One region of the Piscinibacter sp. PDB1-1 genome, then DNA from elsewhere that is predicted to be linked to it. Evidence: predicted binding sites of a transcription regulator. Region 1 holds the regulator's gene; each other region holds the start of a gene.
What was found. The regulator FliA, encoded in region 1, starts transcription of late flagellar genes. The targets are predictions, from matches to a motif close to CTAAAGTTTNNNNNNNNNNNGCCGNTA.
Positions count from the first base shown of each region.

Region 2: a site for FliA is predicted at 1,627-1,653, ahead of AC1KAR_RS18750 (flagellin N-terminal helical domain-containing protein). Genes of this name have one in related genera too.
Region 3: a site for FliA is predicted at 3,689-3,715, ahead of motA (flagellar motor stator protein MotA). Genes of this name have one in related genera too.

Region 1 covers NZ_JBWVZJ010000001.1:812,590-817,801, forward strand. The annotation lists gene AC1KAR_RS03625 (class I SAM-dependent methyltransferase) at 102-803, opposite strand; gene AC1KAR_RS03630 (methyl-accepting chemotaxis protein) at 867-2,219, opposite strand; gene AC1KAR_RS03635 (RNA polymerase sigma factor FliA) at 2,281-2,994, opposite strand; gene AC1KAR_RS03640 (MinD/ParA family ATP-binding protein) at 3,012-3,791, opposite strand; gene flhF (flagellar biosynthesis GTPase FlhF) at 3,835-5,212, opposite strand, start outside.
Region 2 covers NZ_JBWVZJ010000003.1:615,970-621,181, reverse strand. The annotation lists gene AC1KAR_RS18755 (O-linked N-acetylglucosamine transferase, SPINDLY family protein) at 1-1,439, opposite strand, end outside; gene AC1KAR_RS18750 (flagellin N-terminal helical domain-containing protein) at 1,842-2,780, shown strand; gene AC1KAR_RS18745 (flagellin N-terminal helical domain-containing protein) at 3,090-4,037, shown strand; gene AC1KAR_RS18740 (flagellin N-terminal helical domain-containing protein) at 4,269-5,212, shown strand, end outside.
Region 3 covers NZ_JBWVZJ010000003.1:622,579-627,790, forward strand. The annotation lists gene AC1KAR_RS18760 (glycosyltransferase family 2 protein) at 1-675, shown strand, start outside; gene AC1KAR_RS18765 (class I SAM-dependent methyltransferase) at 733-1,356, shown strand; gene AC1KAR_RS18770 (hypothetical protein) at 1,369-2,166, shown strand; gene flhD (flagellar transcriptional regulator FlhD) at 2,533-2,856, shown strand; gene flhC (flagellar transcriptional regulator FlhC) at 2,903-3,439, shown strand; gene motA (flagellar motor stator protein MotA) at 3,780-4,640, shown strand; gene motB (flagellar motor protein MotB) at 4,757-5,212, shown strand, end outside.

The sequences.
Region 1 (5,212 bases):
CGGATGGTTTGGCAATAGGCGGTAGGCAATAGGCGACAGCGGATCGGCGAGCGGCTGACGCGCTGCCGATGACCCAACCACGAGAGCGCCGTGCGGCCCGCTCAGGCTCGTGCGTGGGAGTCGCGCAACTTGAACGGCGCCTGGTACAGCCACAAGGGGCGGCCGTCGGCGCACTGGTGCACGGCCGTTGGCTGCAGGTCGGTCGCCTCGAATTCGAGGCTGGCCATCCAGGCGCCACAGCGCAGCTCGCGCGCGGCCTTGCGCACGGCGCGTTGCATGCTCTCCGGGCGCTGAAACAGGTAGACCATCGCGTAGGGCTTCCAGTCGGCCTTCCAGATGTCGCCGCGCTTCACGCGTGCAGGCACTCGCAGCAGGCGGCATCGGATGGCACAGGCCATGCGCAGCGGCCAGCTCCATTCGATGCCTTCGAGCCGTGCCTGAGGAAACTGCGTGTGAAGCTCGCGCAAGCCGTCGCCGAGGCCGCAGCCGGCATCGACCACGCGTGGCGATTCGCCGTCGAGCCAGACCACGCGCGACAGCCCCAGCAACGCGCCCGATGGCGTGGGGAACATCGGCGCATCGCGCCACGCGTGCAAGGGGTACACGGTGAGCAGGGCCAGGAGCGGCAGCAGCCAGGCCCACGCCGGCACGCTGCCGGCCATGCCCGACGCAAGAACGGAAACCGGGAAGCCCAGCGCCATGATGATGCGGCGCCACCGGCGGCTGCTCAGGATGCTGAGCAGCGCTCCGATCGACGTGGCCAGCAGCAGTGCGGCCCAGTCACGGGCGCCGGCCTCCTGCATGCCCAGAAAAGCTCCCCAGCAGGCCGCCCACAAAAGCAGCGCAGGCAATGGCCACATGGTCGGTCAGAAGTTGAAGGCGAGGCGCAAGCCGCCCCAGTGCCTGCCGTTCACCGTGATCGGCGCGGCGGCTTCCTTCAGCAGCACGAACTTGCCACCGCCCATGTCGCGGCGATAGGTCTGCAGCAGGAACGGGCGTTCGTTGCGCGCCGAGGCGAGCCCGGTGCGGTCATTGAAGATGCGGCGATAGCGGCTGTTGGCGGTGTCCCAGGCCACATCGCCACGCTGCGGGTGGCAATAGACCTTGTTGTGCGTGGCCACGTAGCCGTTGCGGTCCACCGAGATGCAGAACACGATCTTGGCGTGGCTCGCAAGCACGCGCTCCTGCACCTGCGGGAAGAGGCGGTCGGCCAGGTCCACGAAACGCGTGGTGCATTGCGCCGGGTTCGTGCGTGGGATGGGCTTGTACTGCTCGTCGAACAGCTCGGCCTCGGTGATCGTGCCGGTGCGCACCGCGTCTTCGAGCAGCTTCGAGATCTGGCCTGCGGCCTCCTTGGCCGACTGGATGAACGGCGTGTCTTCGGTCTCGAAGCCGCACTCGGCCACGAGTTCGATCAGGTGCTCAGACACTTTCAGGAAGGATTCGCTGCGCACCAGGGCTGTGTCGAGCGAGCGCGTGGCGCTGTGCATCTCGCCTTCGATGGCCGACATCTGGCCGTTCAGCCCGTTGCAGATGGTGCGGCTTTGCGCAGCTGCGTCGTTGATGCTCGACACACCGCCTTCGAGGTCGGCCAGCGCGCGCTGGAAGGCGCCCTTCTCGGCCGAACCCGGCTGGGCCTGAATCTCGCGCGACAAGGCTTCGATACGCCCGTCGAGCTCGGCCACGGTGCTCATGATGGCCTTGGACGAGGCCTCGACCTTGCCGGCCAGGTCTTTCACGGCATCGGCCACCACGCCAAAGCCACGACCGGCCTCGCCGGCGCGCTTCGCCTCAACGGAAGCGTTGAACGCCACGAGCCGCGTCTGCAGCGCCACTTGGGTGATCTGCCCGGCGGCGTCCGACACATTGCGCAAGGTGTCGACGATGCGGCTGACCTCTTCGCCGATGCCCTCGACGGCCTGGCGCGCACGCGCCACGGCATCAAGGCTGCCGGCCGTCACACCGCGGATGTCGTCTTGTGCCTGGGTGACGCTCCTCACCTGCTCAGCGAGAGCCGCCACGGCCTGGGCCTGGCGTGTCGCGCCCTTGGCGGTGTCGTCGAGCTGGCCCCGCACTTCGGCCACTTCGCGGCCCATCGACGATGCCTGCTTGCCGATGGACTGCACGGCGGCGCGCAGATCGGTCTGCGGCGCCACCACGGGCTCGGCGGATGTCACGGGCGCCTGGCCGCGCGACGACTTGAATACCTGGAACAGCATGGGGCCCCGCCTCTCGCTTACTTGTCGCGTATCAATCGCCTGACACGTGCCTCACACGCGCCTACCACTCGCGCAGCTTCACGCGCAGGCGCGCGATCGACTGGCTGTGCAGCTGGCACACGCGCGATTCGGTCACCTTGAGCACGGCGGCGATCTCTTTCAGGTTCATGTCGTGCTCGTAGTACATGCTCATCACGTACTGCTCGCGCTCGGGCAGGTTCTTGATGCCTTCGACCAGGGCCTCGCGCATGCGCTGGTCTTGCAGTTGCGCGAGCGGGTTGAAGCTTTCGTCGGCCACGTGGCGGTCGAGGTAGTCGTTGTCGCCATCGTCGCCCGACATGTCTTCGAGGTAAACGAGCTGGGTACCACGCACCTTGCCGAGCAGCTCCTGGTATTCGGTGAGCGTGACGCCCATCTCGCGGGCGATCTCGCTCTCGGCCGGCGCACGGCCGAGCTTTTGCTCCAGCTTGTGCACGGCGCCCTCGATGCTGCGCTGCTGCTTGCGCACGCCGCGCGAGAGGTAGTCGTTGCCGCGCAGCTCGTCGAGCATGGCGCCGCGGATGCGCTGGGTGGCGAAGGTCTCGAACTGCACGCCTTGCGCGGCATCAAAGCGGCTCAGGGCATCGGTGAGCCCGATCATGCCGACCTGGATCAGGTCGTCGAGCTCGACGTTGGCAGGCAGCTTGGCGATCATCTGGTGGGCCAGGCGGCGCACCAGCGGGCTGTACTGCTTGAGCATCGAGTTGACGTCGAGTTGGCCTTTGGCGGTGTACATGGGTCGGCTCCGAGAGGTCAATTCATGGCGTGTTGTGGCGCCCAGGCGCTCGCAGCGCCCGGCAGCGGCTGCGGGCCGGCCGGTGCGTTGACGAGCGCTTCGCGGGCCCAGCGGCGCAGCGCGCTCGTGGGGGCCTCGCGGGCGTCTGACGCGGGGTCGATCTGCAGCCAGTCGCGCAACACGGCACCGATGTAGCTGTCGGCGCAGGTGGCGAGTTGCAGGGCAATGCGCTCGGCGCGCGGCGAGGTCGGCGCGGCGCACAGCAGCAGGTCGAACACCACCAGCCCGGCGCGCTGCGTGAGCAGCTTCATCGCGGCGTAGGCGTGCGTCACGCTGGAGGGGCGGTCGTCGGCCAGCAGCAAGGGGCGCGCTGCACTGCGCGGGAAGAGACGGCACAGGTCGGTTTCGGTCGCGTGCACGAGCACCACGTCGGCCTGCGGCGCGGCATCGGCCACGGCCTGCAGAAAGCCCGCGGTCGAACCCTGCGCGTCCACATAGCGCACCGGCAGGCCGCGCGCGGCGAGGTAGGAGACCTGCGGCGACAAGGTTTCGATGCACACGCCCAGGTCGAGAGCGGCCATCTCGGCGGGCGTGGGCGCGCGGTCGCTGGCGTCGATCACCAGCACGTGCGCACCCATCTCGCCAAAGGCGGTGCAAAGCCGTTCAAGCATCACGCCGCCGAACGCGACGTGCGGGTTGGCGACGACCGGGACGTAGCGCACGCGGGCGTGGGCGAACATCTGGCGCAGGCCATGGGCCTGGTCGGCCGGGTAGGACGAATCGAATGCGTCGTGCATGAAATTCTGTTCGGGTGGTGGCTCGTTCAGATCGAATGCGGAATCAAACCTGCAGCGAAGGGCGCGCACGTTGCGCCTGCTGGCGGGCCGTGAAGATGAGGTTCACGTCGCCGGCTTCCACGCGGTAGGCCGGGTTCACGTTCACGCGCATGGCGCGGTGCACCAGGGCGTGCGACGAGAGGCGGTGCCAGTCTTCGGGCACGCGCTGGCCGTTGGCCACGCCCACCACCTTCAGCTTGTGGCGGATCAGCGCGTCGAGCGCCGGGGCGAGCTTGACGGCTTCGTCCATCTTCGAGAGAACGATGCCCTTGCAGGCGGCGGCGCGGTACGAAATCATCACGTCTTCGATCGTCTCGCCTTGCGCCGAGGCGTTGATGACGAGCAGCTTCTGGATCGAGCGGTGCGAGAGCATCTCCAGCAGCTCGCGGGTGCGGGTGTCGCGTTGCGCCATGCCGGCGGTGTCGATCAGCACCATCTTCTTGCTGGACAGCAACTCCAGCAGGTCTTCGAGCGAGGCACGATCGTGTGCGGTGTGCACCGGCACGCCCAGGATGCGGCCGTAGGCGCGCAGTTGTTCGTGGGCGCCGAGGCGGTAGGCGTCGAGCGTGATCAGGCCGAGCTGGTTGGCGCCGTGCTTGGAAGCAAAGGCGGCCGCGATCTTGGCGGCGCTGGTGGTCTTGCCCACGCCGGTGGAGCCGATCAGGGCATAGACGCCGCCCTGGTCTTCGAGCGCGTGCTCGGCTTCGCCGGTGAGCAGGTTGCGCTCAAGCACGCTGGCGGCCCAGGCGGATTCATCGGGCACGTCGGCAGGCAGCGATTCGACCAGCTTGCGCGTGAGGGCCGGCGAGAAGCCGCAGTCGAGCAGCTTCTGGATCAACTGGGCCTGCTGCGGCTGGCGCTGCATCTTCTCCATGAAGGCGAGCGCACCGAAGCGGTCTTCGATCAGGCCCTTCATCGAGCGCAGCTCATTCATCATGTCTTGCTGCTCGCGGCGCGCGGCGGCCTGGTTGACGGCGCTCGATGCATCGGCCAGAGAAGGCACGGCGGCAGGCGCTGACATGGGTGCATGCATCGGCGCATGCACAGGGGAAGTGGCGGCGTGCTGGACGGCTTCGCGCAGAACCGGCGGCTCGCGCAGCGCGGCGCGTTGCGGCGCGGGCTGTGCGTGCATCGCAGGCTGGGGCATCTCCTGTTGCGGCATGACGGCATTGCGAACCGCCAGGCGGTGTTCGAGCGCGCCGGGCAGGTCGGGGTCGAGGTCCTGGCGCGAATCGGCAAAGCCCGAATCGGGCTGGCGCGCGGTCTGCGCGTTCATTGCGGCCTGGCGGCGCTTGAGCATGCGCTCACGCACGTAGTCCTGGAACGAGAGCGTGCTCATCGACAGGCGAGCGACGTCTTCGGTCACTTCCTGCTCGGCCACT
Region 2 (5,212 bases), on a different contig from region 1:
ACGCTGCCGGGTACTTGCCGCAGGATGCGCATCCACACGTCGAAGACCTCGGGCGTGAGCTTGTAGCACTGGTTGAAGCTGGCGAACACGAAGCCAGTTTCAGGCAGGCCCCATTCGGTGCGATGGGTCGCGCGCGGCTTCGGGCGCTGCGGGTCGTTCGGCTGGTAGCACACCGGCATGTGCGCGAGCTTCTCGGTGAAGTGCGCGGCGTGCGCCAGTGGGGTCACGACCGGGTCACCGATCATGTAGTCGATGTAGTCGGCGCCGCTCGTGCCAGGGAAGCCGAGGAACGCAACCTGGACCGGCGCGGCCCGGTACGGGAAGATGCCGAAGCGGTTGCCGCTGGTGTAGCCCTTCAGGTCGACCAGGATGTCGATGCGGTCATCGCGGATGCGCCGAGCCGCCTCGTGCGGCGGCAGCGGGCCTATGTCCACGAAGTGGTCGCAGGCCTGGCGGATGCGCTGGCGGATGGCCGAGCCGTCGTCCTGGCTGTGGCAGTACAGAGTCACCTCGAATTGATCGGTGTCCCGGTGCTCCAGCATGCCGGTCAGCAGCATGGCGGTGGCGTGCTGGTGAAAGTCGTTCGAGACGTAGCCGATGCGCAGCTTGCGCCGGCGGTCGGCGTCGGTGTCGATGCGCTTTGGAAGCGGCACCACGCCGCTCGAGAAGCGATGTGCCTCCAGCCGCGTGGCGATCAGGAATTCGTCAGGCGTGTGATCCATGGCAACCAACGCGAACGGCGTGGCCTCGGCACCCTGCGCCAGGCGCGCGGGTGTCACGCGGTGCAGGGCGTCGAGCAGGTTGCGGCGGTTCTCGTCGAACTGCGCCCAGCGGCAGGCGAACTGGTCCATGTGCGCCACAAAGGCGTGGGCCAGCAGGTTGTCGGGGTTGAGTGCCACGGCGGTGCGAAAGGCCTCCACCGCCTCTTCATACAGCTTGAGTGTCTTGAACGCGGTGCCGAGCGACGCATAGGCGAGCTCGTAGTCCATCTGGATGGCGAGCGCCTGCATGAACTCGCCGACGGCCGCCTGGGCATTGCCCGCGCCCATCAGCGCCATGCCGTGATTCAAGTGGAAGTGCTGGTCCTTGGTGGCATGCGCCGGGAACCGATCGCAGACCGACACGGCCTCCGCATAGCGCTGCATGGTCAGCAGGCCTTGCGTCATCACCATGTAGCCATTGGGCAGGGCCGGGTCAAGTTCGATCGTCTTGCGCGCAGCCTCGATGCTGCCGGGTACGTCGCCGCTCTTCCAGCGCGCGGCCGACAGGCCCAGCCAGTCGGTCGCAGTGGCCTGGCGTGTCTGCAACGCCAATGTCAGAACCTTGGCGGCCTCGCCCCACTTCTGCTGGCGCAGCAGTTCGCGCCCCTGTGCCAGGTGGTTGGAGGCCGGAAGACCCTTGGCCTTGCGCGAAGGAGCCGGTGCGTAGCGAGGTTGCATGGCGGAGATCCGCTTTGTTGATCCAGGCCACTTTAGAGACGGGCGCTCCGCGCCATGGTCTGAATAGAAGGGGCTTTGGGTGGCTGTTCAGACGCGCCGCAGACTTGGTGCAGGCCGTCAAGAGGTGTGAGCGAATGAAAAGAGGGGGCTGCGACCGCTCTGTTTGATCGATCGAATCGACAAAGCGCTCAAGTTCTTCGCCACGCGGTCGAAACAGGTCCCAACGGATCTCGACCGGGGTCCGTGGACCGGGTAGGCGACCGAGAGTGTCAGGTCCGAGCCGAGCAGGCGAGGTACCAGGACCTTCGAGGTGACCGACGCCGGCCTAGCCGAAAGCGCGAAAAGCGCCAGATGCAAAGCCGGCGTTTGCCGGGGTCACTTCAACTTCATGGAGGCCATCAAATGGCAATGTCTGTCAACACCAACACCATCTCGATGAACTCGCAGCGCAGCCTGTCGGGTTCGCAAAGCGCTCTGTCGACCTCGATGCAGCGCCTGTCTTCCGGCCTTCGCGTGAACAGCGCCAAGGACGACGCTGCCGGCCTGGCGATTGCCGAGCGCATGAACGCGCAGGTCAAGGGCATGAGCGTTGCGATCCGCAACGCCAACGACGGCATCTCGCTGGCGCAAACGGCCGAGGGCGCGCTGGGCAAGATGGGCGACATGCTGCAACGCATGCGTGAACTCGCCGTGCAGTCGCGCAACGCCACCAACAGCGATGGCGACCGCTCGAACCTGCAAAAGGAATTCAAGGAGCTGCAAGACGAAATCAAGCGCACGGTGGATTCGTCGAGCTTCAACGGCAAGGCCCTCTTCAGCGCCGCTGGCACCTCGACCATGGACTTCCAGGTCGGCGCCAACACCAACAGCTACGACCGCATCTCGGTGACCTCGCAAGGCCTGAGCGGCACGGCGGTGGCGGCAGGTTCCGCTGCCTCCAGCACCGATGCAGCGGCGATCCTCGCCACGGCATTCGGTTCGGTCACCACCACGGCCGCTGCCGGCACCGGTATCGCCATCGGCGGCTGGTCGGGCACCGTTGCCAGCGCCGACGCCGGCACCGCGATCGACAACGCGATCAACGTGATCGACAACGCCCTGACCACGGTGAACGACGAGCGCGCCAAGTACGGTGCGGTGCAAAACCGCTTCGAGGCGGCGATCGCCACGCTGCAGGTGAACGTGGAGAACACCACCGCATCGCGCGGGCGGATCATGGATGCGGACTTCGCGGCCGAAACGGCGAACCTGTCGCGCTCGCAGATCCTGCAGCAGGCTGGCACGGCGATGGTCTCGCAGGCCAACCAGCTGCCGCAGCAAGTGCTGTCGCTGCTGCGCTGATCGTCGCGCTGATCAGCTACCGGATGCCCTCGCGGCATCCGCACGAAAGCCCGGTTTTCACCGGGCTTTTTTTCGATTCGCGCACTTGCGCGACTCAAGTTTTTCTGGTGCACGTCGAAAACCAACTCAGCGGGTCTTCAACCGGAGCCCGTGGACCGGGTAGGCGACCGAGAGTGTCAGGTCCGAGCCGAACAGGCGAGGTACCAGGACCTTCGAGGTGACCGACACCGGCCAAGCCGAAAGCGCGAAGAGCGCCAGAAGCAAAGCCGGCGTTTGCCGGGGTCACTTCAACTTCATGGAGGCCATCAAATGGCAATGTCTGTCAACACCAACACCATCTCGATGAACTCGCAGCGCAGCCTGTCGGGTTCGCAAAGCGCTCTGTCGACCTCGATGCAGCGCCTGTCCTCCGGCCTTCGCGTGAACAGCGCCAAGGACGACGCTGCCGGCCTGGCGATTGCCGAGCGCATGAACGCGCAGGTCAAGGGCATGAGCGTTGCGATCCGCAATGCCAACGACGGCATCTCGCTGGCGCAAACGGCCGAAGGCGCGCTGGGCAAGATGGGCGACATGCTGCAACGCATGCGCGAACTCGCCGTGCAGTCGCGCAACGCCACCAACAGCGACGGCGACCGCGGCAACCTGCAAAAGGAATTCAAGGAGCTGCAAGACGAAATCAAGCGCACGGTGGATTCGTCGAGCTTCAACGGCAAGGCACTGTTCAGCGGCACCTCGTCGCAGACACTCGACTTCCAGGTCGGTGCCAACACCAACACCTACGACCGCATCTCGGTCACCGCGCAAGGCCTCAACGGAACTGCGCAAGCTGTGACCGGCACGGCTGCCTTCACCTCCACCTCGTCGGCCGACATCCTGGCAACGGCGTTCACCGCTGACTTGAGCAATGCCGGCACGGCTGCCGCTGGCATCGCCATCGGTGGCTGGACGGGCACAGTGACGGGTGACTCCATCGGCCAGGAAGTCGACAACGCCATCAACGTGATCGACAAGGCCCTGACCGCCGTGAACGACGAGCGCGCCAAGTACGGTGCGGTGCAAAACCGCTTCGAGGCGGCGATCGCCACGCTGCAGGTGAACGTGGAGAACACCACCGCATCGCGCGGCCGGATCATGGACGCGGACTTCGCGGCCGAAACGGCGAACCTGTCGCGCTCGCAGATCCTGCAGCAGGCCGGTACGGCGATGGTCTCGCAGGCCAACCAGTTGCCGCAGCAAGTGCTGTCGCTCTTGCGTTAATCGGTGCGCTGATCAATACAAGTGGGGAGGGCGCCTGCGGGCGCTCGGAGGAAAGCCCGGCTTCGGCCGGGCTTCTTCATTCCAGGCCGGATTTGAAATGACCGGCTTTTCGGCCACTTATCGTCGGCTTGGCAACTTCAGTCGAACAGAACAATGGCGTCACCGACTCGGGACTCGGTCACACCGGCGCCCAATGCCGGAGTCAATTCTGATTCGACAAGGAGTGCTGCCATGCCCCAGACCATCAATACGAACATCTCGTCGCTGAACGCGCAGAGAAACCTGAATTCTTCGCAGAGCTCTCTCGCCACCGCGATGCAGCGCCTCTCGTCGGGCTTGCGCGTGAACAGCGCCAAGGACGACGCGGCGGGCCTGGCCATCGCGGAGCGGATGAACTCCCAGATCCGCGGCATGAACGTCGCGATCCGCAACGCCAACGACGGTATCTCGCTGGCCCAGACCGCCGAAGGCGCGCTGGGCAAGCTGGGCGACATGCTGCAGCGCATGCGTGAACTGGCTGTGCAGTCGCGCAACGCCACCAACAGCGACGGCGATCGCGCGAATCTGCAAAAGGAATTCGTCGAGCTGCAAGGCGAAATCCAGCGCTCGATCCAGTCTTCCAAGTTCAACGGCAAGAGCCTGTTCGATGCCAACGGCCCCTCGTTCGAGGCCGAGATGGTCTACCAGGTCGGTGCGAACACCGAAGCCTCCGACCACATCGTGCTGACCGGCCAGAACCTCAACGGCACGGCCGTGGCGGTCTCGGGCACCGGTGCATTCACCTCGACGCTGGCCGCGGACATCCTGGCCACGGCCTTCACCGCCGACCTTACGACCACCGGTTCGTCGGCCGGCATCGCCATCGGCGGCTGGACCGGCACCGTCGCCAGCTCGGTGATGGGCGAAGAGATCGACATGGCCATCAAGGTGATCGACTCGGCGCTGACCGTGGTGAACGACCAGCGTGCCAAGTACGGCGCGATCCAGAACCGTTTCGAGAGCGCCATCGCCAACCTGCAGGTGGCTGCCGAGAACCAGACCGCCGCCCGCAGCCGCATCATGGATGCCGACTACGCCGCAGAAACCGCCGCCTTGTCGCGCGCGCAGATCCTGCAGCAGGCCGGCAACGCGATGGTGGCGCAGGCCAATCAGTTGCCGCAGCAGGTGCTCCAGTT
Region 3 (5,212 bases), on a different contig from region 1:
GCCCCGCTGCCACGCATCGACATCATGAAGACACCACGCCAGGAGCCTGAGACCGAGCCTTCTTCATCCAAGAAGGAAGCCGGCCTCTCGACGGCACCCGACCACAACCCCGCCTGGGCGGCTGCCGTGGCCAGCCACCTCGTCACGCAGGTACCCGCGCTGCTCGCCGAGGTGAACGCCAGTGAACTGGGCGCGCTCGACCCTGTGCTGACACTCTCATGGCACCAGGCGCTCAAGCGCCGCAAAGGCCTGCAGGTTCTGGCGCTCGGCTACGGCCCCGGCATTGCCGCACTCGACTGCCTGGTGCGCCACGAGAAGGGAACGATCACCGTCATCGCCGGCGCCGACAAGACGCCCGAAACGACATCCTTCGACGTCGTGCGCGCAGCCTGGGCCGAGTACGAAATCGGCGACGACCGTTGCTACCTGCCCGAGCTGCCGCCAGCGTCGCAGCCCTACGACCTGGTTGTGATCGACAGCAACGCCTGGGGCGGCAAGCGCAACGCTCTCATCGCGATGGCGGCGTTGGCACCCTACGTGACCGAAGCCTTCGACGTGTGGATGTCCGGGTTCGACGCGGCCGACATTGCGTCCGCCACCCAAGACCTCGAAGCGAACCTGCCGACCGTGCAGGTCAGCCAGGCCGCACACGGAACGCTGCACGTTCGCGGCTGACCGAATCTCTCACCTCCGAACCCCTCCCCATCAACGACGAACCGAGGCGCCCAGATCATGGCCCATATGCAACAGAACCGCTTCATTGCGTACGTGAAGGAGATGCACCCCCACTACTTCCAGGGCACGCGGTGCCTGGAGGTGGGTGCACTGGACATCAACGGGAGCGCGCGCACCTTCTTCGAAGGCTGCGATTACGTCGGCATCGACGTGAGCCTGGGTCGCGGTGTCGACATGGCCGTCAAGGGAGAAGACTTCCCGGGGGCCGCCAATTCCTTCGACACCGTGATCTCCTGCGAATGCATGGAGCACAACCCAGGATACGAGAAGACCTGGCTGAACATGATCCGTGTTCTCAAGTCGGATGGCCTGATGCTGATGACCTGCGCCACCGAAGGCCGCCGCCAGCACGGCACACGCAAGAGCGACCCGAAGTCGTCGCCGCTGACCATCCAGATGGGGCAGGACTACTACCGCAACATCGTGCAAAGCGATCTGGAGTTCATCGACCTCAAGCACTTCTTTTCGCGCCACGTGTTCTTCGTCGATCACTCGCACGCCGACCTGCTGTTCTTCGGCATCGGCAAGGACGCATCGAAGCGGGACCAGGAGCGCTTCGACGCCATGATCCCCCGACTTGTCTACTACTACGAGAAGATCTCCCGCGACGGCGAGTTCTGAGCGGCATTCGCCATGACACGGGTCGCCATCTGCCTGTACGGCATCAACCGCTCGCTCTCGGTGACGCACCGCTCCATCCTGGAGAACGTGCTCGCTCCGTGGGCGCAGCTGGGCGAAGTGCGCTTGTACGGCGCGTTCCTGCAGCCCGAGTCGGGCCTTCAGAACCCGCGCTCAGGCGAGATCGGCGTCAAGCCCGAGACCGACTCCCTGGGCCTGCTGGAGTTTCGGCAGGTCTCGATGACCAAGCAGGAAGACCTGGACGGGTGCATCCGCTTCGAGACTTTCCTCCCCCACATCGGTGACCACTACCGAGACAGCCACGCCAGCAGCCGCAACATCTTCAGGTCACTGTACGCAATGGGCCAGTCGTACAAGCTGGCCGAGCAGGACGGCGGGGCTGACCACTATCTGTTCGTTCGACCCGACCTCTTCTACATCGACCGGTTCGATGCGAAGCGCATGGCAAGCGACCTGAACGACATGGGCCCCCATGCCGCTCTCACACCGCTGTGGCAGCAATGGGGCGGCCTCAATGACCGCTTCGCCCTGTGCACGCCATCGGCCGCCGCCGCGTTTGCTACGCGGTTCGAGCAGGTGCTGGAGTTCTGCGCGGTGACGAATGAGGCGCTTCACTCCGAGAGCCTGCTCTTGTGGTTCTGCGTCAAGCACGGCATTCGCTTCGACCGCTTTCTCTCGGAGCGCGCCATTCGCGTGCGTGCCACCGGCTTGTTCCGCGAAGAGAACTTCGCCGAGCGGGGCATCTCGGGCCCATCGCTGCAGAAGTACCGCTCGATCAACGCTCCGGCCTGAGGCCGCACCACGGCGCCACGCCGTCGGGGCCACACCCTTGCCGCCACGCATTGCGCACCTGCCCTACAGGGTGCCGCCCCGGCTGACATCCACGCAGTCGTGAAGAACTACCGCACACCGGCCCTTCGCCCTTGATGCGATTGCCCGGCAGCCCCTGCGAAGCGCGCGCTCGCAAACGCTCTCGCCGCAGGCTTGTAGGAACTTGTCTGACACGCACCATGGAAGAAGCTGGACTCAAGCCACAGAGACGGCCTGATGTTGCCTCCCAGTTCGCGTCTTCACAATTCATTCCACGTTGAGACGCAACCCAACGACTACAAGACAAGCCCCAAGCAACGCACCGCAGACAACCTTAGGAACCGCAGCATGAACGCCGACCAAATCCTCACCGAAATCCGCGAAGCCAACCTGTCGTACCTGATGCTCGCGCAGAGCCTGATCCGCAGCGACCGCGAACAAGCCCTGTACCGCCTGGGCATCAGCGAAGAGAGCGCCGCGATGATCGAGCTGCTGACGCCTGCTCAGATGATGAAGGTGGCCGCCGGCAACACGCTGCTGTGCCGCTTCCGCATGGATGACGATCTGGTCTGGGGCCTGCTCACCAATCACGGCAAGAGCGCTGCCAACGACACCACCAGCCGCCTGCACGCGTCGATCCTGATGGCCGGCCGCCATCAAGAAGCCGCCTGAGCCACAGCTCGCCGTCCACCCTGAGCCAGATCAAAGAGATTCCGCCATGCGTAGCAAGAGCATCCTCACCGAAGCCAAGCAAATCGAGCGTGCCGTCACGCTGATCAACCTGGGCGCACGCCTGCAGGTTCTGGAATCCGAGACCGACCTGAGCTACGAGCGCCTGCTGCGCCTCTACAAGGAAGTGTCTGGCAAGTCGCCGAGCAAGGGCCAGCTGCCCTTCTCCACCGACTGGTTCATGACCTGGCAGCCCAATATCCATGCCTCGCTGTTCCTGAACATCCACGAGTACCTGAACAAGGTTGCCGAGATGGACGAGATCGACACCGTCATCAAGGCCTACCAGCTCTACCAGGAGCAGACCAAGGCACAGAACCTCGAAGCCCTGCTCTCCGTCACCCGCGCCTGGCGCCTGGTGAAGTTCGTGGACAACGGCATGCTCACCATGACCAAGTGTTCCAAGTGCGGCGGCCATTTTGTGAGCCACCCGCACGAGATCAGCAAGCACTACATCTGCGGCCTGTGCAACCCGCCGGCACGCGCCGGCAAGGGCAAGGCCTCGGGCGGCATCCAGATGCACTGAGCCTTCAAGTTTTTGCCGCGGTGGTCGATAAATGATCCATATCGAGCACCGGGCCGCACCAAGATCGATTCGACGCCCTCGGGGGTCGGGCAGCGCAAGCTGACCTTGGGGCCCCAGGTTTCACGGTTCTTGTCTCCTCCTGGCACTTAAGAGAGTGCTTCTCGCGGACCCGATGGGTCCGCTTTTTTTTTGGCCTGCGAACACCGCCTTGTTGCGGCGATCTATTTGGGGCCTTGGCGTTCAGACTCGCTCAAGCGGCGGTGGAACGCGCCGATATAGGCCCTGAGGCTCTGCTGGAGCAAGGCCTCGAGCGAGCCACACGCAACCACCACAGACCACCATGTTTGTTCTCATCGGCTACGGCGTCGCCCTGGGGTGCATCTTCGGGGCCTACATCATTCACGGCGGCAACATCGCCGTGATCATCCACGCGCTGCCGACGGAGCTGATGGCCATCCTGGGTGGCGCGCTCGGCGCTTTCGTCGTGAACAACCAGCCCAAGGTGCTGAAGGCCACCCTGTCGGCCCTTCCCAAGCTGCTCAAGGGCAGCAAGTACACCAAGGCGCGCTACATGGAGCTGCTCGCGCTGCTCTACGACCTGCTGCAAAAGGCCCGCAAGGAGGGCCTGATGGCGATCGAGAAAGATGTAGACGCGCCGCACGAATCCGCTGTCTTCCAGAAGTACCCCGCGGTGGGCAACGACCACCACGTGGTCGAGTTCATCACCGACTACCTGCGCATGATGGTCTCGGGCAACTTGAACGCCCACGAGATCGAAAGCCTGATGGACAGCGAGATCGACACCCACCACCACGAAGCGCACGCACCCGCGGCGGCCATCGCCCGCCTCGCCGGCGCCCTGCCCGCCTTCGGCATCGTGGCGGCCGTGCTGGGCGTGGTGAACACCATGGGCTCGGTCGGCCAGCCGCCCGCCATCCTGGGCGGCATGATCGGCTCGGCACTCGTCGGCACCTTCCTCGGCATCTTGCTGGCCTACGCCTTCGCCGAGCCGCTCGCCGGCCTGATGGAACAGAAAAACGACGAAGGCACCAAGGAACTGCAGTGCATCAAGACCACGCTGCTTGCCAGCATGCAAGGCTACGCACCGCAAGTGGCGGTCGAGTTCGGCCGCAAGGTCCTCTACTCCACCGAACGCCCGAACTTCGCCGAGCTCGAAGCCCACGTAAAGGGTAAGAAGTGAGCCCCCCAGTCGCTCACGCTCCTGCCCCCAAGGGGCGCCACCCAACGGACCGGCAAAGCCGGATCCGTGGGCGTTGCTTGATTCGGCGCTTCGCTGCGCTCGCTGGGGAGTGAGCCATGGCTGGTGATTCGAAGAAGCTGCAGCCGATCATCATCAAGCGGGTGAAGAAGGGCGGCCACGGCGCCCATGGCGGCGCATGGAAGATTGCGTACGCCGACTTCGTGACGGCCATGATGGCTTTCTTCCTGCTCATGTGGTTGCTCGGCTCCACGACCGAGGGCGATAAGAAGGGCATTGCCGACTACTTCCAGTCGCCGCTGCGCGTGGCGCTGCTCTCGGGCGGCACGGGTTCGGGCGACTCATCGCACGTGATCAAGGGCGGTGGTACCGACATCACCCGCTCGGGCGGCCAGGTCAAGCGCGGTGACATCAGCACCACCAAGAGCACCATCAACCTCGCCGCGATGCGCGCCGAGCAGCGTGCCGCCGAGGCCGGCAAGCTCGAGCAGATCAAGAAGCAGATGGAAGAGGTGCTGAGCAACAACCCCAAGTTCGGCGCCATCAAGAACCAG